Noviherbaspirillum saxi: one gene and its partner. The protein of the gene in region 1 interacts with the protein of each later gene in a pairwise test. Links are inferred from orthologs where the notes say so. Each region holds a gene or a part of one and is shown on either strand. Other genes may lie near its edges. The genes, in order: D3871_RS04225 and D3871_RS10890.

Evidence for each region.
Region 2: the proteins of D3871_RS04225 (region 1) and D3871_RS10890 interact in binary tests that used the Escherichia coli proteins (3 or more experiments, as listed by UniProt). The link is inferred for Noviherbaspirillum saxi from one-to-one orthologs.

The regions. Positions count from the first base shown.
Region 1 is NZ_QYUO01000001.1:874,591-885,900, reverse strand. Bases 8,522-11,310 are described here. They hold D3871_RS04225 (TetR family transcriptional regulator), read right to left. Parts: upstream 10,340-11,310; coding sequence 9,704-10,339; downstream 8,522-9,703. Other genes in these bases: D3871_RS04220 (efflux RND transporter periplasmic adaptor subunit), read left to right, coding at 10,537-11,310; D3871_RS04230 (TonB-dependent receptor plug domain-containing protein), read right to left, coding at 8,522-9,482. Also shown: D3871_RS04260 (efflux RND transporter permease subunit), read left to right, coding at 1-2,618; D3871_RS04255 (protein-L-isoaspartate O-methyltransferase family protein), read left to right, coding at 2,661-3,317; D3871_RS04250 (rhodanese-like domain-containing protein), read left to right, coding at 3,328-3,651; D3871_RS04245 (TolC family outer membrane protein), read left to right, coding at 3,685-5,004; D3871_RS04240 (putative bifunctional diguanylate cyclase/phosphodiesterase), read right to left, coding at 5,021-6,922; D3871_RS04235 (YfiR family protein), read right to left, coding at 6,919-7,461; more of D3871_RS04230, read right to left, coding at 7,461-8,521.
Region 2 is NZ_QYUO01000001.1:2,339,338-2,350,855, forward strand. The notes cover bases 3,784-6,780. They hold D3871_RS10890 (succinylglutamate desuccinylase), read right to left. Parts: upstream 5,773-6,780; coding sequence 4,795-5,772; downstream 3,784-4,794. Other genes in these bases: D3871_RS10880 (response regulator), read left to right, coding at 3,784-4,400; D3871_RS10885 (response regulator transcription factor), read left to right, coding at 4,409-4,798; astB (N-succinylarginine dihydrolase), read right to left, coding at 5,833-6,780. In the rest of the region: D3871_RS10875 (hypothetical protein), read right to left, coding at 1-2,075; more of D3871_RS10880, read left to right, coding at 2,448-3,783; more of astB, read right to left, coding at 6,781-7,182; astD (succinylglutamate-semialdehyde dehydrogenase), read right to left, coding at 7,208-8,680; astA (arginine N-succinyltransferase), read right to left, coding at 8,673-9,707; D3871_RS10910 (arginine N-succinyltransferase), read right to left, coding at 9,716-10,735; astC (acetylornithine/succinylornithine family transaminase), read right to left, coding at 10,766-11,518. UniProt on the Escherichia coli protein: Transforms N(2)-succinylglutamate into succinate and glutamate.

The DNA of each region.
Region 1 (11,310 bases):
ACCAGGTGATCAATTCGCTACGCAACGAGAACCAGGAATTACCGACCGGCGCCATCCGGTCGAGCGCCGATGAAAAAGTCGTGCAGATCCAGGGCAAGGTGAAGAATCCGCAAGACTTTGGCCGCATCATCGTCGCCCGGCGCGGCGGTCAGCCGGTCACCCTGTCGCAGATCGCCACCGTGGTCGACGGGCAGGAAGAACAGGAAAGCCTGGCGCTGTACAACGGCAAGCGCACGCTGGCGCTGCAGGTACTCAAGGCACAGGGACAAAACACCATCGATGTCGCCGACGGCATGAACGAAGCGCTGAAGGAACTGGAGCCGCGCATGACCGCGCTCTATCCCGGCATCAAGATCGATGTGATCAAGGATAGCTCGCGCCAGATCCGCACCGGCGTCGACAATGTGCGCCGCACGATGCTTGAAGGCGCGGCGCTGACTATCCTGATCGTGTTCCTGTTCCTCAATTCCTGGCGCTCGACCGTCATTACGGGACTGACCCTGCCGGTGGCGATTATCGGCACCTTCCTGTTTATGTACATCTTCGGCTTCACGATCAACATGATCACGCTGATGGCGCTGTCGCTCTGCGTGGGCCTGCTGATCGACGATGCGATCGTGGTGCGTGAAAACATCGTGCGCCATGCCGGCATGAAGATCAACGGACGCTACAAGGATCACCGCACCGCCTCGCTGGAAGGCACGGCCGAGATCGGTCTTGCAGTGCTGGCGACCACGTTCTCCATCGTTGCGGTGTTTTTGCCGGTGGGTTTCATGGGCGGCATCATCGGCCGCTTCTTCCACCAGTTCGGCATTACGGTGGTGGCCGCCGTGCTGATTTCGATGTTCGTGTCGTTCACGCTCGATCCGATGCTGTCATCGATCTGGAAAGACCCGGTGGTACATGGCCATGAAGGCGCTGATACGCGGCGCAATCTGTACCAGCGCACGATAGGCCGCGTGCTCGGCCAATTCGACCGCCTGGTGCAATGGATGTCGCGCACGTATCAGAATCTGCTCGCCTGGTCGCTGAAGCGGCGCGTGCTGACGCTCGTCATCGCGATCGCCACTTTCGTTGCGGGACTGGCGATTCCTGCCAGCGGCTTGATCGGAACGGAATTCGTGCCGCAGGGCGACTACTCGGAAATCGGCGTGACCTACTATACACCGGTCGGCTCCTCGCTGGAATTCACCGAAAGCAAGAGCCAGCAGGTCGAGCGCACGCTGCGCGAGTTTCCGGAAATGCGAGATCTGTACACCACGATCAACACCGGAGCAGCGCAGGGCAAAAATTACGTGACCACCTTCATGCGCCTGGTCCCGCGCACCGAGCGTGAGCGCAGCACCGGCCAACTTGCCAATCCGATACGTCAGCGGTTATTGCAGGTAGCCGGCATCACGGTGACGCATGTCGGCTCGCTTGACGGCGTCGGCGGCGACAATAAGCAGTTGCGCCTGAGTCTGCAAGGCACGGACTTGAAACAGCTTGCACGCCTGACCGAGGAAGCACTGACAAAGATTCGCGCGGTGCCGGGGGTAGTCGATCTCGATTCCAGCCTGAAGGCGGAAAAGCCGACCATCGCGATTGAACCACGACGCGATATCGGCGCCGATCTCGGCGTGGGTGTGGCGCAGATCGGCAATGCCTTGCGGCCTCTGCTGGCGGGCGATGAAACCACAACCTGGCGCGCACCCGACGATGAAAACTACAACGTCAAGGTGCGCCTTGCGCCATCCGACCGCAACAATGCGGATGATCTGTCACGCCTGATGCTGGCCAGTTCGCAAACCAATGCCGACGGCACGCCAAAGATGGTCGCGCTGCGCCAGGTCGCCACCATCACGCCATCGACCGGCGCCAACCAAATCAACCGGCGCGACCTCAATCGCGAAGTCGAATTGTCGGCCAACGTGGTCGGCCGCTCGGCTGGCGAAGTCAGCGCCGAGGTGCGCAAGGTACTCGACGGCATGAACTGGCAACCCGGCTATCGCTACCAGATGGGCGGCTCGACCAAGAACATGCAGGAATCCTTTGGTTACGCGTTGTCGGCACTGGCGCTGGCGATCATCTTCATCTACATGATCCTGGCATCGCAATTCGCCAGCTTCCTGCAGCCGATTGCGATCATGTCGGCGCTGCCGATGACGCTGATCGGCGTGTTCCTGGCGCTGATGTTTTTCCGTTCGACGCTGAACATGTTTTCCATCATCGGCTTCATCATGCTGATGGGTCTGGTGACCAAGAATGCGATTCTGCTGGTCGACTTTGCCAATCAGGCGCGCAAGGCCGGCGCGGAACGCACCGAGGCATTGCTGGAAGCCGCGCATGTGCGTCTGCGTCCAATCCTGATGACCACGCTGGCCATGGTGTTCGGCATGGTGCCGCTGGCTTTCGGTCTGGGTGAAGGCTCGGAACAGCGGGCGCCGATGGGGCAGGCGGTCATCGGCGGCATCATCACCTCTTCCCTGCTGACATTGGTCGTGGTACCGGTGATTTACACCTATCTTGACGATTTTGCATCATGGGCGCGCCGCAAATGGCACGGCGCAGGAGTTGACACCCATCGCGGCGCGGCCGCAACACCGGTGCTACAGAGCAAAAACGATGATGCCGTTTGATAAAATAGCGAGTTCGTCTCCAACCCACTACCGAGTCCCGACATGAATATCGAACAAGCCCGTTTCAACATGATCGAACAGCAGATCCGTCCCTGGGATGTGCTCGCACTCGACGTTCTCGAACTGCTGACTGTCGTCAAGCGCGAAGGCTTCGTGCCGGACGCTTACAAGAGCCTTGCTTTCGTCGACACACAGATTCCGCTGCCGGGCGGCGAATCGATGTTCGCGCCCAAAATGGAAGCGCGCATCCTGCAGGAAGTCGCCCCAAAAAAACATGAGACCGCACTGGAAATCGGTGCCGGTTCCGGCTACATGGCAGCCCTGCTGGCCCACAAGGCACGCCACGTGACCACCGTCGAAATCAATCCCGAACTCAAGGCGATGGCGGAACAAAATCTGTCCGCTCACGGCATCACCAATGTCGACGTGGTTCAGGGCAATGGCGCGCAGGGCTGGGGCAATGGCGATGCGCAGTATGACGTGATCGTGATCTCCGGCTCGCTGCCGCTGCTGCCGGATACCTTCCTCAAACAACTGAAGATCGGCGGCCGTCTATTCGCAATCGTCGGCGAACCGCCAGTGATGTCGGCCCAGCTCATTACCCGCAAGTCCGAAACCGCCTACGACACGACGACGGTTTTTGAAACCGACGTCAAACCGCTGCGCGACGCGATTGCGCCGTCTCAGTTCACTTTCTAGGACCGCCATCATGCAAACTCTTACCGCTCCAGAACTGGCTGCATGGCTTGCCGATGCGACGCGCCAGAAGCCGGTGTTGCTGGACGTGCGCGAACCCTGGGAATACCAGACCTGCCACATCGCGGATTCGCTGGCGATTCCGATGAATACGGTTCCGGCACGCATGCAAGAACTCGATGACGAAGCCGCTATCGTCTGCATCTGCCATCACGGCGCGCGCAGCATGTCGGTGGCCGCATTCCTCGAACGCAACGGCTTTGCCAATGTGATCAACCTGACCGGCGGCGTGCATGCCTGGGCGCTGCAGGTCGATCCATCCATGCCTACCTATTAACTACCCTCACTGAGATACCCCGGAGAACTCCCAATGCGGAAAACTGCGCTCGCCACCCTGCTTGCCGGCACTTTCATGTCGCTCAATGCGCATGCCATCGACTTGCTGCAGGTGTATCGCGAGGCGCTCGCCAACGATGCGGTGTATGCCAGCGCGCGTTCGACGCTGGCCGCGGGGCAGGAACGGGTCATCCAGGGGCGCGCCGGCCTGTTGCCGCAAGTCGGCGTCGGTGGCAGCTATACCCGCAGTGACCTCGATGCGAGCGCTGCCGGTATTGCCGCCAGCCGCAGTTTCAACGCCAACAGCTATAGCGTATCGCTGTCTCAGCCGCTGTTCCGCGTTGCCAACTGGGAGCAATACCAGCAGAGCAAGCTGTCGGTCGCGGTCAGCGAAGCGCAATTCGGGCAGGCGCAGCAAGATTTGATCGTACGCGTGTCGCAGGCGTATTTCGACGTGCTGGCGTCGCAGGATGCACTGGCGTCGGTACAGGCGCAGAAAAGCGCAATCACCGAGCAGCTCGCGTCGGCAAAGCGTAACTTTGAAGTGGGTACTGCGACGATCACCGACAGCCATGAAGCGCAGGCACGCTACGATCTGGTGATCGCGCAAGAGTTTGCCGCGCAGAACGATCTCGAAATCAAGCGCACCGCCCTGCAGCAAATCATCGGCAAGCCCGCCGGCAACCTCGCCACCCTGCGTCCGGGCATCAAGCTGGCGGGACCGGAACCGACAGTAGTCGACAACTGGGTGCAAAGCGCCGAACAGCAAAACTTCGGCGTCATCAGTCAGCAACTCGCACTGGAAATCGCACAACGCGAAATCAAGCGCAATCGCGCGGGCCATTACCCGACCGTCGATCTGGTCGCCAGCCGCAATCACACGAATCAGACCGGCAGCATCACGAGCGCAACCGGCAGCGTAGCCGATACCAACGTGATCGGCGTGCAATGGAATATTCCCTTGTTCGCCGGCTTCGCGATCGACAGTCGCGTGCGGGAGGCAATTGCCCTTGAAAATCGCACCCGTTCGGATGTGGAGAATGCGCGCCGCATCGCTGCTCAAGGCGCGCGTCAGGCTTTCCTCGGTGTGAATTCAGGCCTGGCGCAAGTCAGAGCCCTGGAAGCCGCAGAAGTGTCCAGCCAATCGGCGCTGGATTCGAACCGACTTGGCTATCAGGTGGGCGTACGCATCAACATCGACGTCCTGAATGCGCAGCAACAGTTGTTTTCCACCCGTCGCGACCTCTCACGGGCACGCTACGACACCATCGTCAACGGCTTGCGTCTAAAGTCGGCAGCCGGTGTGCTGAAGGAAGAAGACCTGGCGCAGGTGAATGCCTTGCTGGTGCAGTGAGGCACGAGCGAACTCACTAGGGCATCTCAGAGCGCTCGACCAGCGGCATGCGGCGAGTCAGCAAAGCCGATACCTGTTCAGCAGGCCTCGGTTCGGCGAAATAGTAGCCCTGCATGACGTCGCAACCGGCACTGCGCAGGAAGTCTAGTTGTGCCGCCGTTTCGACGCCTTCTGCGACCACCGACAGGCCGAGACTGTGGGCCATCGCAATGATGGCGCTCGTGATTGCCTCGTCGTCTCCGTTACCGGGAATATCGCGCACAAAGGTGCGGTCGATTTTCACCTGATCGATAGGAAAGCGCTTCAGGTACGCCATTGATGAATATCCGGTGCCGAAATCATCGATTGACAGGCGTATGCCTTCGGTTTGCAGACGCTCCAGCAATTCGACGTTCACCTTGACGTTATCCATCAGCACGCTTTCGGTGATTTCCAGTTCGAGTTGCCCGGGACTCACGCCGTTGTCATGCAGAGCATCGAGAATATCGCGCAGCAAATGCGGATCACGCGTCTGACGTACCGACAAATTCACCGACACATTGATCGTTCCCAGTCCGGCTTCGCGCCACAGGGCAACCTGGCGACATGCGGTGCGTAACACCCATCGCCCGATAGGCACGATCATTCCGCTGTCTTCGGCCACGGGAATGAATTCCGCCGGACTGATCAATCCGGTTTCCGGATGATTCCAGCGCAGCAGCGCTTCAAGCCCGACCAGGCGGCCGTCATGCAAGCTGACCTGCGGCTGGTAATACAGCAGCAATTCGCCACGCTCCATTGCCTTGCGCAGATTGGTTTCCAGCGACAGGCGATTGCGTACCCGCCGGTCCAGTTCCGGATGGAATTTTTCATAGGCATTCTTGCCCTTGCCCTTGGCCTGGTACATCGCCGTATCGGCATTGCGCGTCAGCGTTTCCAGATCGCGTGCGTCGGCCGGATAGCGGCTGATGCCGACACTGGCCGTGACGTAGATTTCATGCACGTCAACGTCGAAGGGCGCGGTCAGTGCGGCAAGAATGCGCTCCGCGGCGCCCTCGCCATCCGATGCGCCGACCGATTCGAGAATGACCGCGAATTCGTCGCCGCCTATGCGGCACAGCACATCGCCGCTGCGCAGGCATTCGAGCAGCCGGCGCGCAACCACCTTGAGCAGGATATCGCCGCTATGGTGCCCGAGAGTGTCATTGACGATCTTGAAATTGTCGAGATCGAGCAAGAGCAGGCCGACACTGCCGCCGTGCTGGTCGACGCGCGACAGTGCAAATGCCAACCGCTCGTTGAATGCATGCCGGTTCGGCAAACCGGTGATCGAATCGATATGCGCCAGGTAATCCAGGTGCGCTTCGGCACGCTTGATCACCTTGCGCATGCGCGACACCAGCAGATAGGCAATACCGAGCGAGCCGATCGCAACCGCAAGCATCATGCCGGCATAGGCACCGAGCCGTCCATATAACTGCGTGAGGTTGGCACGCAATACCACATGACCGATGCCGCGCTTCTCGGCTTCGACGCGTCGCGCAAGGAGCAAATGGCGCAAGCCGAAACGGTGGCCGTCCTCGATCAGTCCCGGTCCGGGAGTGCTGACTTTCGACGCGTCTTCGCGCTGGTACGATGCAAGCACCGTACCGTTCACATCGAATATCGCGGCCGCTTCTATGCTGGGCGACGCGGACAACACGGCCAAGGTTTCTCCGCTTGCACGGCTGTCATGGAACAGGACCGCCGCAACGCTGTTTTCGCTGATGATGCGCGCCTGTACGCTGACGTCTTCCACCATCGCATTACGCAATGACAGAAACTGAAACACGATCAGCAACACGCCAGCTACCAGCAATGCCGCTACCGCCGTAGCCAGGTTGGCAAGATTCATCCAGTGACCGATGCGTCCCTGCCCTGCAACCGGTTGCGCGCTCATTGGGCCGTCCTTGCCAGGCGCAAGAGTTTGGAACTCAGCCCCAGTCTCGCAAGTCGTGCCGCCCGCATGTCGACATCGAATACCACACGATTTCCTTCTGCGCCTAAAGCGATGATGCTGCCATCGAGCCTGATTTCCTCGTCATCCGATACGGTCAGCACAGGCGCACCGTCGACCGCTTTGCGAATCTGCGTCCAGCGTTCGCGGTCGCCGCTATCGACAAACAGCACGTGACAGATTCGCAAGTTGTCCAGTGTGGCGAGCGAGCGCACCGCGATCCGATATCCCTTGATGGATCGGTCGTTGAGTGCCGCCATTGCAGGGCGCATGGCACTGTTTGCATGGATGCAGATATTCAATGCGTTTCCTTCGAACGTCGTATCGGACGGCCAATCCGTAAACAGCACGAAGTTGTAGACGAATGCCGCCTTGAGGTCTTGCTCGGGCACGGGCTGCGCGATCGCCATGGCAGGCAGCATGCTTGCCGCGGTGAGGCCGCATGCGATCAACTGACGTGTACGAGACGCTCTGGTTGTCATCAGAATGCGTAGCTTAGTCTGATCCGCATCGTGCGGCCGTTCTGACGGATCAGGTCCTGCACATGTTCTGCCGCACCGGGATCGACATACTGCCGGTCAAACAGGTTGTAAATGCTGGCCGAGAGTTCGAGGCCGGGCGCAATGCGCACCGACGACAAGGTCAGGTTGGCCAGCCAGAATGCTTCCGCGTAGCCTTGCAGGCTATTTCGCCGGGCAACGTATTGCGCTTCCAGGCCGGCGCGCCAGGAGCGATATACCGGCGCGGAGAGGTTCAGCTTGGCAAGATGACGCGGCGTGTTCGGCAGCTTGGCGCCGGTAGCGCTGTCGTTCGTACGTTGCCAACTATAGCTGGCACGCATGCGTGCGCCACGCGCCCACGCCCTCTCCAACTCTGCCTCGACCCCGTGCGCAGTTGCCCTGCTCAGATTGCCGTAGATCAGCAGGCCGTCTGTCGGATCGACGGCCTGGCTGATCAGGTTCGACACCGTGTTGCGAAACGCGGAAGCAATCACGCGCGTGTCCGCAGCCAGCTGATGTTCCGCCGCCAACTCCAGGGTGCGTATGCGTTCCGCCTTAAGATCGGGATTGGCCCGCTGACCGCCTGCGCCAGCCATCGCGTAATACATCTCGAAAGCATTCGGTTCGCGGAACGCCTTTCCATACAAGGCCTTGACGGTGGTCGCCGGGGTAAGCTTGCGGATCAATGCCAGACGCGGATTGAAGGTTCCGCCGTGCGAGTCGCTCCAGTCGTAGCGCATGCCGGCATTGAGCAGCAGGTCTTTGCTCAGCGTCATTTCATCCTGCACATACACGCCGCTTCGGCTGCCTGCGCGCCGGTCGTCCAGATTGAACACAAATGGGTCGACATCGAAATTGAATTGCCCGCGCCGGTAGTCGCGTCGGTATTCCGCGCCCGCCACCGTCTTGTGGCCGGCGAAGCGGGTGGTGATCAGCTTGGTTTCGCCGCCCCACCAGCGCGAGCGCGATCCATCGCGATTGATCAAAACCGGGGGCAAGTCATAGAGGTAATCGCCATCGTAGTCATAACGCCCCCAATACAGGTGCGACGACAATTCGCTGTCACTATCGAGCCGGGTCCGGTAACCGACGTTGACCATGCTTTGCACATCGACCGTATGGGATCGCGGGTCGTTGAAAACCTGGCTGAACGAAGCGGTAGGAACCCCTTTGGTCCGTTCGGCATGTGCGATCGACATCGTCAGCGGACCGATTGCACCTTTCAGGAAGACACGGTCGGCACGGTCATGATCGCGATGCGTTGCAATGCCGCCGCTGCCGGGCGGGTTGTCGAATTCCGGGTAATACAGATCGGCACCGCGCTCGCGATAACTGGTCGCCGAAATCAGCAGATCAAGACCCTCCGCATTGCGCATGCCGTAGCTGGCCCTAAGCTTGCGCTCGCCGTGGCTTCCGCCCTCGACGGCAACTCTGGAACCGGGCAAATCACTGCCTCGCTTGGTCAGGACATTGATGACGCCGAAAAATGCATTCGCTCCATAGATCGATGAACCTGGACCGGGAACGAATTCCACGCGCTCGATGAGGTCGACATCGACGATGAATTCGGTGCCGATTGGCGCCTGATCATAAACGCCGTCATTGATGCGGTTGCCATCGACCAGCAGCAGAAAACGCGTGTTGTAATCGCCCGGCCGCAGGAATCCGCGCGCGCCGAGATAATCGTAATTGCGATCGTAATTCAGATACAGTCCGCGCATGCTGCGCAGGATATCGGCCAGCGTACGCCAGCCGTATGCCTTGATATCAGCGGCGGTGACGACCGAAACGGCGGAAGGTGCCTCGGTGATTTTCTGCGAAAACTTCGAGGCGCTATACACTTCCAGCGTAAGCAGACGCTCGATCGGCAAGGCTGGCAGATCTATTCCCAGGTCAGCGGCGTGTACGGCCTCGCCTCCGGACAATGCGGCAAGGCATGCGCAGAGTATGGCGATACGTCGCCGGTGAAACCCCGGCCTGAAAGAAGCAAAACGGTTTTGCATCCAATGACCCTTGCTCGAATGGGCACGTGCGATCCGGAAGGGACTTCGCTTTCAATGATTCGGGTCCGACATGGACAAACCGAGAGAGCTACCTGCTTTGGATTCTAACCGACGATGACGAATAAGAATGTCTTTCGGCAATATTTTCGTTTTTGCAATGCACAATATGTAGCATGCCTGCACGGCGAGTAACCGGCAGCCAACAAGAAGCCAGTGAGCCGCTATTTCATTCGCAAGCTCGTTGCATGACGCAAGGTATCGAGCGCGGCATCGACAAGGCGTTCCGCGCAGTCGGCGAGGTCAAAGGTATCGGGGGCAAACAGCCAGTTATTAAGTATGCCGTTCAATGTTGCACGCAGAGATATGGATCCAAGCTTGATATCGAGATCCTGCGGCAGCTGACCTAATGCAATGGCATTGCCAAGTACGCGCTCGACATTGCTGCTTCCTTCCAGATAGCACTCTTTCTGCCGAATCATGATCGGATCGTTTGCATCGACGAATTCGCATTTGTGGTACAGGATGTCGAATACTTTTCGCGAATGCGGATTGGTGACCGCTTCGACCAGTACGAAAATGCAGGTTCGCCGTAGTTGCCCAAGAGGATCGACTTCCGCCGGATCGACATTTGCTTCGACCATCGCCTCCATTGGGAGACGAATGCGATCACACATTGCGTCGAACAGGTCGCCCTTGTTCTTGAAATGCCAATAGATGGCACCACGGGTAACCTTGGCCGCATCCGCCACGTCGGCCAAGGTCGTACGCCCTACCCCGTGGGCGTGGAACACGTCCTCCGCTGCATCGAGGATGCGATTGCGGGTTTCCTGCGCTTCTTCCTTTGTACTTCTTGCCATGGCAAAGATATTTCTTCAACAAGGATATGATTTACGGTTATCCAGCCATCGCTGGTCGGCACATACATACATTCACGTATGTATGTATAATAGCAGGTCTACGTTTGAAAAAACACCGCTGATGGAGGTCGATGTGCTCGCCACCGCCCGCCCATCCTTCCCGCAGCCATGAAAACCTTCTTATCTTGCGACTATTTATGAGTGCTCTTCGTTATGTCCCGTGCATCCTTGCGCTTGCCGGCACATTGTCCGTACTGACCGGCTGCGGCGATAAGACTGCCAATGCGCAGACACCTCAGGGCGGCATGCCGCCGCCGGAAGTGTCGATTGTTACCGTTGCTCCGCAACGCCTGGTGATGACAACCGAATTGCCCGGCCGTGTCGAGGCGACCCGCGTCGCACAGGTGCGGGCGCGTGTACCCGGCATCGTTCTCAAACGCGTGTTTCGCGAAGGCGCCGATGTCAAGGCAGGCGAAGTGCTGTTCCGCATCGATCCGGGCCCTTACCAGGCAAGCTTCAACAGTACCGTCGCGGCAGTGGCGAAAGCCGAAGCCAACCTGGCTCAGGCCAATCTGAAAGTTCAACGCTACAAGCCGCTGGTGGAAACCAACGCCATCAGCAAGCAGGAATATGACGATGCACTGACTGCGCAAAAGCAGGCCACGGCGGATCTGGCGACTGCCAAGGCGACGCAGGAAACGGCCCGCCTCAATCTTGGATATGCCACCGTCAACGCGCCGATCTCCGGCCGCATCGGACGTGCTCAAGTCACCGAGGGCGCACTGGTCGGCCAGGGCGAAGCCACGCCGCTGGCGACCATCCAGCAACTCGATCCGGTATACGTCAACCTGACCCAGTCCAGCACTGACCTGCTGCAATTGCGCCGCGCGCTGGCGAACGGACAACTCAAGCGCGTCGGCAAGGACGAGGCAAAGGTGACACTGCTGTCTGAAGATGGCAGCGCCTATCCG
Region 2 (11,518 bases), 1.5 Mb from region 1 along the record:
CGTGCTTCCGCATCGGCTTGCGCCACCTGTTCGGCCGTCAAGGTTTGCCGGACCGCTTCAAGCGCCTGCTGTTCCGCGACCGTACGCGCCTGCTCGGCACGCGCCAATTCGCTTGCTTCGGCGGCTTTCGCTTCTGCTGCGTCGGCCGCATTGCGAGCGTGCAGCGCCTGCTGTTGCGCCGACTGAAGCGCTTGCTGCTCGGCCGCGAGCTTGTGTTGGGCGGCTTCCAGCGCTTGCCGGGCAACAGCGGCACGCTGCTGCTCAAGCGTGAGCTTTTGCCGCATGGCTGCGAGCGCTTCCTGTTCGTCGTTCGCACGCTGGCGTTCGAGACGTGCCAGTTCGACGGCTGCGCGCGCTTTTTGCAGCGCGGCTTCCGCCGCTTCGCGCTGAATGTCAGCGCGCTCCAGCGCCTTGGTCAACGCCAGATTGGCCGCCGCTGCTTCCTCTTCCTTTGCGATGCGTGCGGCGCAGTCAGTCTGTTCCCGCATGCGCAGCAGGCTGGCGTGCTGTGTATCCGCATCGGCACGCGCCTGCGCCTGCGTAATGGCCGCCTCCTCGGCACGCGCTTTTTCCTGCAGCGCGGCGACCGCCCGTTGCTCCACATCGACACGTTCGCGCTCAAGACGGGCAAGCTCCATTGCTTCGCGGGCCTTGGCCGCGGCGAGTGCAGCTGTCTGGCGCTGCAGTTCCGCATGCTCGGCTGCACGGGCCAGCGCCTGCTGTTCGGATTCGGCGTGCTCGGTTGCCATGGTGTACGCGGCACGCTCCAGCTCAACCCGTCCTTCCGCGAGCTGGCGTGCGCGCAACTCTATTTCACTACGTGCCTTGGCGGCATCGGAAATAGTTTGCTCCGCTTCGGCACGTTCGCGTGCCTCCTGAATGCCGCGGGCTTCGGCGTCGATCCGGGTACGCGACTGCATGTCCGCATGATGTTCGGCTTCGACGCGAGTCAGCGCCATCTGCTGCAGTTCACGCTCGGTGCAAATGCGGGCTTCAGTTGCGGCGCGGATGCGGTCTTCGGCTTCGCGGCGCGCTTGTGCTGCGGCCGCTGCCGTTGTCTCCGCGTGTTCGCGGCGTGCGGCAGCTTCCCGCATTTCGACTTCGGCCTGCAGCCTGAGGCGCAATGCTTCCGCGACCTTGCGTTCGAGATCAATGCGCGCTTGGGCGGCGGCTTCGTTTTCCTGCTCGGCGAGCACGCGTGCGCGTGCTTCTTCGCGCGCACGTATTTCGATCGGTGCCCTGCTGAGCGCGGCGTGCAATGCCGTCGCTTCTTCGCGTTCGCGTTCGCGGGTGGCGGCAAGCGCTTCGATGCGCGCCTGGGCCAACCTTTCCGATGCCTGACGAGCTTCCTTTTCGCGCCTTTCCTGTTCGCGCGCCATGTCGGCGATACGGGCATCGGCACGGGCGCGCGCCTCGATTTCCTGACGCGCGGCTTCAGTGGCGGTTGCGCGCTGAGCTGCTTGCCAGCGAGCGAGTTCGGTTTCCTGTGCCAGCTCTTCCGCGGCTGCGGCAGCGCGTGCCGCCAGTTCGGATTGGATGGCCAGATGCTCGGCTGCGCGCTCGCGGGCTGCGCGCTCGGCACGGGCACGTTCTTCGGCGACGCGGCGGGCCTGCGCATCCACCTCGGCGCGCGCGCGCAATTCGTCGGTTTCGCGCTTGACGGCGGCAGCGCGCGCTTCGCTGGTTTCACGCGCCTGGCGCTCGGCGTCGTACCGGGCGTGAGCCGCTTCAATCGCTTCCTCGGAAGCCCTGGCGTTCTGGTACGCCTCGGCGGCGGCGGCGGCTTCGATCCGCGCGCGATCTTCTGCCAGGGAACGGGCACGGGCTTCGGCATGGGCGCGGTTTTCGGCGGCTACTGTCGCCTTGGCTTCGGCCTCGACGCGGGCAATCGCTTCGCGTATGGCTTTCAGGTCGACACCGCCATTGCCGGATTCGGAAATATCGGCCGCACGCAGGATGCGATCCGGATTGCCGCGTGCCTTATTTTTTCCTGCCGATGCGATTCCGGTCGCCCCATCCTCAGGACCGTCGTCCTGAAGTTTAAGGTTGTTGCGCAATGCCTGATTGGTATCCATGTGTCCGCTCTCGCTGGATGGGATTCCGGCGAATTATTGTTTATGCCATGGGCCGGAATTTCATACCATGCATTATCGAGCCGCGAAAAACAAATAAGCCTTTGAAAAGAAATGAATTTGGGAGTCATTTCGACGATATGGCCGATGCGATGCCCCGCGACAGAATTACCGGAAACGTATTACAGTAGCCGGATGCCGCAATCGCGCACGTTTAGTGTCCTGAGTTAGAAGTTCGCCGAATAAAACTGATGAAATGGACCTCATCCTTCGCCTCGCCTGACGCCCATTGCATCAGTTTTATTTTTCAACGAACCTCTAACTCGGAACACTAGGCGAAACACGCTGTCTGCGGTTGCCAAACAGGACATCGACATGCAACCAGAAAACGAACAAGCTTATTCCGCCGCCGCAAGCCAGACGCCTGTGGATTCCAGTGCACTTGCCATGGGCAATCTGCTGGCAGACATGAATCACGATATCCGTACGTCCATGAACGGTATCGTCGGCATGCTAGAACTGCTGCTGGAAACCGGCCTGACCGCCGCCCAGCACGAATACGCCCGCATCGCCCAGGACAGTGTCGATACACTGCTGCAGGTCATTGAGCGCATTGTCGATTTGTCACTTCTCGAATCCAATCAGTTCAGCCTGACCCGGCTTCCCTTCGATCTGTTGACCGAAATGCGCGAAGCCTGCGCCGGCAAGGCTGCCATAGCCGAGTCCAGCGGTCTGCGTCTACATATCGGCTATCCGCAGACCGCACTCCTCACCGGCGACCCGGCCAGGTTGCGCCAAGTGGTTGGCATCCTGATCGATACCGCAATCCGCATTGCCGAACGCGGAGAGATCCGCGTCGCGACGGAACTGCACATAGACCAGGCAGTCGGAAAGCTGCGCATGGCGGTCCATGCAAACGGCCCGTCCGAGGCAGGCGAGCAGCTGACCACGGCAATGAATCAACCCCTGCGTACCGGTATCGCTGCGCTCAAGGTGCATGGCAAAAATGCGGTTGAACTTGCCCTGTGCGTGCGCCTGGCGCGGCTGATGGGCGGCAGCGTCAGTGTGGACAGCGTGCCAAGCCATGGAGCCAACCTCCGGCTCCTGCTCGATCTTCCGCTTGCCGCTGCATGCGTCGCCGGCACTCGTGTGCTGCTGCTCGCAGACACCCCGAAAAAATGGACCGCTGCACTTTCTACGCTGACTGATGCAGGCGTGCAGATCGATGCCGCCGCCCTGGTAACCGATGGCCTTGACCTGTTGCGTCAAGCGGCTGGCACCGACGCACCCTACCGTATCGTCCTGCTCGAGCCTTCGGTAGGCGGCATGCCGGCCGATATGCTGGCTTCCGCGATCCGGAATGAGCCGGCTTACGCGAAAAGCGGATTGGGCATTCTTTCAAACGACACCCATGTGCGCCCGGACGCCTTTCTGCGGCAGGGCTTCGACGCGGTCATCCTGCCGGCGATGACACCGGCGGCACTGATGCAATCCATGTTCCGGCTCGCCGGCGTGGCGGGCCCCGATACGCTCGGAGCAGCCGGGATCAGCGCTCCTCCACAGCAGTATGTTTCGGGCGTGTCGTTCGACGGCAAGCGCGTGCTCGTCGCCGACGACAACATGGTCAACCAGCAGGTCGCGATGCGCATGCTGGAAAAAATCGGCTGCCGCGTCGACATCGCCAGCCATGGAAATGAAGCAATCGAAAAACACGGCGCGACGCCTTACGACCTGGTGCTGATGGATTGCGACATGCCTCACCTCGACGGTTATGAAGCAACCGCACGCATTCGCCAGTTACCTGGCTCGGCAAAACATGTTCCTGTCATTGCGCTGACCGCCTGTACGACACAGGAAGAACGCGATCGATGTGCGGCTGCGGGCATGAACGATTTTCTGTCGAAGCCGATCCGGCCGCAAACGCTCAAGGATATGCTGGCCCGCTGGATGCCGCGCGCCATCCCGAACGACACCGCGATGTCGGGCCCGGCCGGCGATGACGAACTCGAAGCCATACGCGACATGTTCGGCGCCGATTTCGCCGAACTCGCGACGCTGTATCGAAACGACAGCCCACCACGCGTGGCCGCACTGCGTGGTGCGCATGCTGCCGGCGATGCCGCAATGATAGCCAAGGTCGCGCATGCCTTTGCCGGCAGCAGCGCTTCGATAGGTGCTACCCGTTTATCTGTGTTGTGCAGCGAACTGGAGGCGAGCGCCAAGCTGGTAATGCCGACAGACATCGACGCCCGGCTTCACGAGATTGCAACGGAATACGCGCGGATCAGCGCCAAGTTGCAGTCCCTGCTTGAAACAGAAAGGACATAAGAAACGCAATGCTGATTCCGTCCAAGCAACTGAAAGTCGTCATTGCTGACGATGACAGCACCACCTGCAGCGTACTGCGTCTGCTGTTACGCGAACATGGGCACCAGGTAGTGGCCGAAGCCCGCGACGGCGAAAAAGCCGTGGAGCTGTGCGAACTGCACAAGCCGGATATCGCCTTTCTCGACATCGACATGCCGAAACTGAACGGACATCAGGCGGCGCAACGGATTCGCGACAACACGCCGGGTGTGGGCATAATCATGATCAGCGCACTACCGACCTTGGAAAACGTACAGAACGCATTGCAGGCGGGTGCTTCGAGCTTTGTCGTCAAGCCGTTCAATGCGGTGAAGGTGGAGGATGCGATTGCACAATACATGCGGCAGAAACAGCTTTAACTTTTTTCCCTGACCACCATCAAGCCCGCCCTTAGACCGGGGCGCACGTCCGGATTGGGAAACACGACATACTCGGTCTCCGGTCCCACGCGGTATTCGATTTGCCGATCCTGTGCAATCAATGATCCCGGCGGCAGTGCAGTAAAATTTTTTGTGCTCCGGTCAAACGACAGACAGAAAGCTTCGCTGTGCTTGATCAGTTCCTGCGTTACCCGAAATACGGCAGGCGCCGATCCCGCAGGCGGGACGCCTGTGTAAATGAAATCCGACAACGCGGCTGAAGTATCAGCAAAGCGCGTCAGGTCATTCTTTCCCAGTGTTCCGACCTGCCCGAGTTCCACCGTTGCACTGACAGCGCCGTATCTCTCGGCGGTATAGGCGCTGTAAGTGCCGGCCGATGAAGGATTCAGGATTGCCGCTTCGATACCGGCCTTCCCCAGCCATGCCAGCAAGGCTTGCCTTCCATTCTTGTCGATAACCTCGGGCACCACCGCGAATGTCGGGTAGTACGACTCCCGGATTGCGGTATGCAGGTCCAGGTGCCATTTTTCGGCCTTAGGAATGTCGAAGAAAGCTGTCGTGGCACTCATGATGTCGTCTGCCCGTTCGGCCTCGCGCGTCGTCTGAAGATCACCCCGCTCGCTGCGGAACATTCGGTTCAGGTCGGCATCGATGTATCGCTCTTCTGCTGCAATGGCAGCGGGGTTGCCGACTACGATCATGAGGTCGAGTACGAGTCGATGCGGTGCGGTTATCAGTTCGTCGAGGAGGTGGGCGAGCATTTCCAGCGGTGCGGTTTCGTCGCCATGGATGGCGACTGATAGCAAGAGCCGTGGTCGAGAGGATTGTGCCGGTGAGTGGATGAGTTGCAGGATGCCAGGGGCTGGGGTACTGGCTGTCATGCCGGCTTTGACGAAGGGTTCTGTGAGAGTGGTCAGGTTGCCGGTTGCGAGTGCGGTGATTGTGGGATGCATGAGGCATTCCTTTTTTTGCGTGTATTACCTGCTCGTTCGTTTGGTGCTTTATTCGTCACGTTACTGGGCAAAGTTGGCATAAAGCCTCGGCAAACCGAGAATACCCTCCAGTTCTTCCAGGGCAATCTGCACCTCCACCGCCAACACAGGATCGACCAGATCCTCCGGCGCCAGCCGATCGCGATAATGTTTCTCGACCCAGGCAACCAGACTCGCATACAGCGCTTCATTCATCACCACCCCTTGATGCATGGCAGCCGCCTCATCTTCTGTCAAGGCTACCCGCAACCGCAGGCAGGCAGGTCCGCCACCATTGCGCATGCTCTGGCGAAGGTTAAAACTGATCAGTTCATCAATCGGTCCACCGCTGCCGGTCAAATGCCGCAGAAAGCGCGCCACCGCCGGGTTTTCTTCGCATTCCTGCGGTACGACCAAGGCCATGCGGCCGTCTGTTTTTGACAGCAACTGGCTGTTGAACAGATAGCTTGAGACCGCATCCGCGACCGATACCTCGGCAGCACTGACACGTATCGCCTGCAACTCCGTTTGCACATCTGCCAGCGCTTTTCGCAGCGCGGCCATGGCCCCGCGTTCATCGCGAAAAGCGTGCTGGTGATAGAACAGTACGTTGCCATTACCGACTGCGATCACATCATTGTGAAAAACGCCCTGATCTATCGTATCCGGTTCCTGCTGGATGAAGATGGCGCGCTTGTCGGGAAGGCCATGCAGACGCGCCACCGCCTGGCTTGCCTCCAGCGTCTGTCGCGCGGGGAAACGTCTTGGTGACGGCGCGTCGGGATCGAATTCGATCCTGCCGTACGCGAACATTTCTATCCCGGGTGCACCATGGCTGGCACACAAACGCGTGTGATTGGCTGCACCTTCGTCGCCGAAGGCCGGGGTCGCGGGCAAGGAATCGTGCACGAGAAAATGCCGGTCGTTACCGAATAGCGCACGCAATGTTCGCGCAGTCTGTTCATGTTCATACGAGCGATGCAGTTTATTGTTCAGATTGGCCACCGTGAAATGCACACGGCCGTCCGCAGTGTCGGCCGATGGGCTGACTGTCGCGGCGTTTGCGGTCCACATCGGCGATGCCGAATAGGCGGACGCCAGAATGAAAGGCGCTTCCCTGTAAGCACGTGCCAGCACATCGGCATCGCTGCCGGTAAAGCCAATGCTGCGCAGCAGGCGAAAGTTCGGGCGGACCTGCGGCGGCAACACCCCCTGCGCGAATCCGCGCGCTGCAAGCGAGCGCATCTTTGCAAGCCCCTGCAAAGCGGCTTCCTTCGGATTGGAGACGCTCTTGAGATTGCGATGCGATGCGACATTGCCGAACGAAAGGCCGGCATAGTTGTGCGATGGACCGACAAGTCCGTCGAAATTGAATTCGCGTGCATTCAGCATGAGATACCTTGCATGGCGTTTGGTATTAGAACAGCAGACCGGGCGAAAGCTGCCTGGGCAATTCCAGTTCCGGCGTTTCTATCGACGCTACCGGATAGGCGCAGTAGTCGGCAGCATAATACGCGCTGGGACGATGATTGCCTGACTTGCCGACACCGCCGAACGGGGCGGTGCTGGCCGCACCCGTGGTAGGCCGGTTCCAGTTCACGATGCCGGCCCGCGCCTGCACGGAGAATTGTCGCCACAGGGTTTCATCTTCGCTCAGCAGGCCGGCAGCAAGGCCATACCCGGTTGCATTTGCCACACGTACCGCCTGCGTAAAATCCTCTACGCGGATTACCTGCAGCAGCGGGCCGAACCATTCTTCATCGGGCAGCTCCCCGGCTTCGGTCACATCGACGATGCCGGCCGATAGGAATCCGGTTCCCGGCTGTAGCAAACGCATCAGCAACAGGCTTTTCGCGCCGCGCGCCAGCAGGTCATCCTGCGCATCGAGAAGCCTGGACGCGACTTGAGCAGACACGACCGGCCCCATGAAAGGCGGCGGTACCGCATCGAAACGTCCGACCGTAATTCGCGACGCTACGGCCACCAAACGGTCGAGCAATACCTGTCCATGCGGCGAATCTTCAACAATCAGGCGGCGCGCGCAGGTACAACGCTGACCAGCGCTGACAAAGGCTGAAAACACGACATGATGAACGGCGGCATCCAGCTTGTCCGGATTGCCGATGTTCCACGCAACCAGCGCATTGTTGCCGCCCATTTCCAGGGCCAGCATTTTTCCCGGCTGCCCTGCGAACTGTCTGTGCAACATGACGCCGGTCTGGTAGCTGCCGGTAAAAAGAACGCCATCCAGTTCTGCATGGCGCGCCAGCGCTGCCCCGGTGTCGCGTCCACCGTTGAGCAGGTTAATCACACCAGCTGGCAAGCCGGCCGCGATCCAGAGTTCCATTGTCTTGATTGCAGTTTGCGGTGCATATTCACTGGGCTTGAAAACGATGGTGTTGCCGGCGATCAGTGCCGGCACAATATGGCCATTCGGCAGATGGCCGGGAAAATTGTACGGCCCGAATACACCGAACACGCCATGCGGCCGATGTCGCAGCACCGCCTTGCCATCGGGGACGGTGGCAAACGATTCGCCAGTGCGCGCTCCATAGGCCTGAATGGAAATATCGATCTTGTTTGCCATCGTCGTGACTTCGGTACGCGCTTCCCACAAGGGCTTGCCGACTTCGTGCGCAATCAGCAGGGCAAGTTCCTCGCTCTGTTCCTTCAGCAGATCGCGAAAGCGCTTGCACACCGCAATGCGCTCATCGACCGGGCCAAATGCCCAGCGGTCGAAGGCCGCGCGCGCAGCCTGGCAGGCAAGCTCCACTTCGTTTTCGGTCGCCTGCGTGCCTCGCCAGATGACTATGCCGGTCGAGGGGTCGATCACTTCAAGCGGCGCACCGTCGCCGGCTATCCATTGGCCATTCAGGTAGTGACTATGCATGGAGTATCTTCTTCGGGTTAAGCGCCATCGTGCGCACCGGGTCCCCGGCGTGAATGCCGAGCAAGGCTTGGTGCGAATCATCAAGGCCAATACGGCCTTGTTCCGGAAAGGCATCCGTCGCGATGATACGGAACTGTTGCATCGAATTTGTGGCGACAAGACAGGGCACGCCTGCGACATCGCCGGACAAGTCGTCGACTGTCGCCATTTCGCTTTCGCGCACCGCACGCAGTTCAATCACCCTCGCCTGCAGTACCGGGCCGGCATCGAAAATGTCGACATAGCCTTCGTAATGCATGCCTTCCTGCTCCAGCAGATGCCGCGCCGGTGCCGTGTCGACATGCACGCGGCCAATGACGTCCTGCGCTTCTTGCGGCAGATAGGCGACATACAAGGGGTGGCGCGGCATCAGTTCGGCGATGAAGGATTTTTGTCCAAGGCTGGTGAGATCATCCGCGCGGCTGAAATCCATCTTGAAGAAGTGCCTGCCCAGACTATCCCAGAATGGCGATGTGCCGTCGCTACGCTGGAAGCCGCGCATTTCGGCGATCAGTTTTTCGGGAAACAGATGCGGGAATTGCGCGATGAACAGGAAACGGCATTTCGACAGCAGTTTGCCATTGCTGCCAGTGCGGTAATCGGGGTGCAAAAACAGCGAACACAGTTCCGCGCAACCGGTCAGGTCGTTCGACAGATACAAGGTATCCATGCGCGAAAAAATCTTCAGTTCGTTGCTGGAATGTACCAGTGTGCCGAGTCGATAGTTATAGAACGGTTCGTCGAGTCCCACCGCGCTCTTGATGGCAGACACGCCTGCCAGTCGGTTACGCGCCGTATCCTCCATCACGAAAACATAGTCGCGCTGCGCAGGCGCAATGGTTTCCGCGAACGAGGCACAGGCGATTTCGATGCGCCGGCCCAGCGCCGCGCGATCGGGCTTGAGTGTGGTCATTCCCGGCCCGACCTGGGTGGCCAATTCAAGCAAGCCTTCCAGGTCTCCTTCTCTGATAGCGCGTACCACTAGCATCGGCGGCCTCATGATTTCACGCACAGTACAAATTCGCCTTCGCTCAGTTCGAGCTTGCGCAATACTGCTTGCGGCAGGATGATCTCGCCCGACAGTTCGACGATCCTGCATTGGACGAGCAGCGCCCGGAAATTTTCTTCACGTGCAGTGGCGATCATCCAGGTTTCTGCCCCGGCGTTGTCGGCATCGCCGGCGTAGGCACGACGCAGCGTCGACGCGGAAAAGGAACGCAAGGCATTCCTGTGTGCCCGCAGTACCGGTCCGCCGTCAAAAATATCCACATACTTGTCGGGCTCGAAACCTTCCGCCGACAAGATACGGAACGGCAGTTCGGCTTCTGCATGCACCTGGCCCAATGCAGCTTGGGCCTCATTGGGCAACAGGGGAACATAGACTGGATAGTGCGGCATCAGTTCGACGATCAGTGTGCGGTTGCGCGCGCCCTCGATCATGCGTTCGGCCTCCAGAAAATCCATTCCGAAAAACTTGCGGCCCAATGCTTCCCAAAACGGCGAGCGGCCGTTCGTATCGGTCATGCCCGACATCGATGCAAAGAACTTGTCGCTGAAGCGCTGCGGCGCAACTGCCGCAAACAGCAGGCGCGCACGCGACAGAAGCGCCGCGCCGCCAACGGCGCGCCGGTCGCATAGATGAAATCCCGACAATTGCGAATAGCTGGTCAGATCCGAACACAAACTGAGCGCATCGACGTGATGGCTGATATTCAGGTCGCGCGACACCTGGCTCAACACATCATGTCGAAAGGCGAAGAAGGTGCCGGTCGCGCCGGCCGTCGCCGATATGGCCGCGGTGCCGGCAATCGTCTCATCCGGTCCTTCCATCACGAAAAAATAGGCTTCTTCGCTCGGCATCTCGGGAGCAGCGGAAAACGATGCGAGCGAGCGCTCCACCGCGCGTTCGATGGTCTTGCGCGTTCGCGGCAAGGTATGTACGCCAGGAGTGGACGCCGTCGCCAGCGCTTCCAGCAGCGGGACATCCCTTGCTTCTACAGGCCGGACGACGTACATGGGTTCTCCATTCACGATCGAACTGCAGCCCTACTGGTTTACCGATGTGGGCTCGATCACCGCATCGATCGCCTGTCGCAGGCGGGAAATGCCTTCGTCGATCTGCTCTTCGCTGACGACCAGGGCCGGCAGCAGGCGCACCACGTCGGGTCCGGCGATCAGCAGCATCAAGCCATGCGCCTCGGCCGACTTGACGATGTCTTTGGCCTTGCCCAGATATTGGTCCGCAAGCACGATGCCGAGCATCAGGCCGCTGCCGCGCACCAGCGAAAACATCTTCGGGTAATCGCGCACGACGACGGCGAGTTTGCCGACAAGATATTGCGCCATCTGGTTGACTCGCGCCAGAAAGGCCGGGGTATTGATGATTTGCAGTACCCGCAAGGCGACGGCGGTGGCGAGCGGATTGCCGCCGAAAGTGGTGCCATGCGCGCCGGGTGTGAAAACAGCGGCGATAGTTTCGGTGGTCAGCATGGCTCCGATGGGATAACCGTTGCCGAGCGCCTTGGCCGATGTCAGGATATCCGGCGTTACCCCATAGCCCATGTAGGCAAACAGTTTTCCGGTGCGCCCCATGCCGCACTGCACTTCGTCGAAGATCAGCAGCGCACCGCGTGCATTGCAGAATTCGCGCAAGGCTTTCAGATACGCCGGATCGGCCGGCATGACGCCGCCCTCGCCTTGCACCGGTTCGACCACCACGGCGCAAACCTCGTCGGTGATCGCGGCCCGGGCAGCCTCGATGTCGTTGAAAGGCACATGCAGCAATTCCGCCGGCAAGGG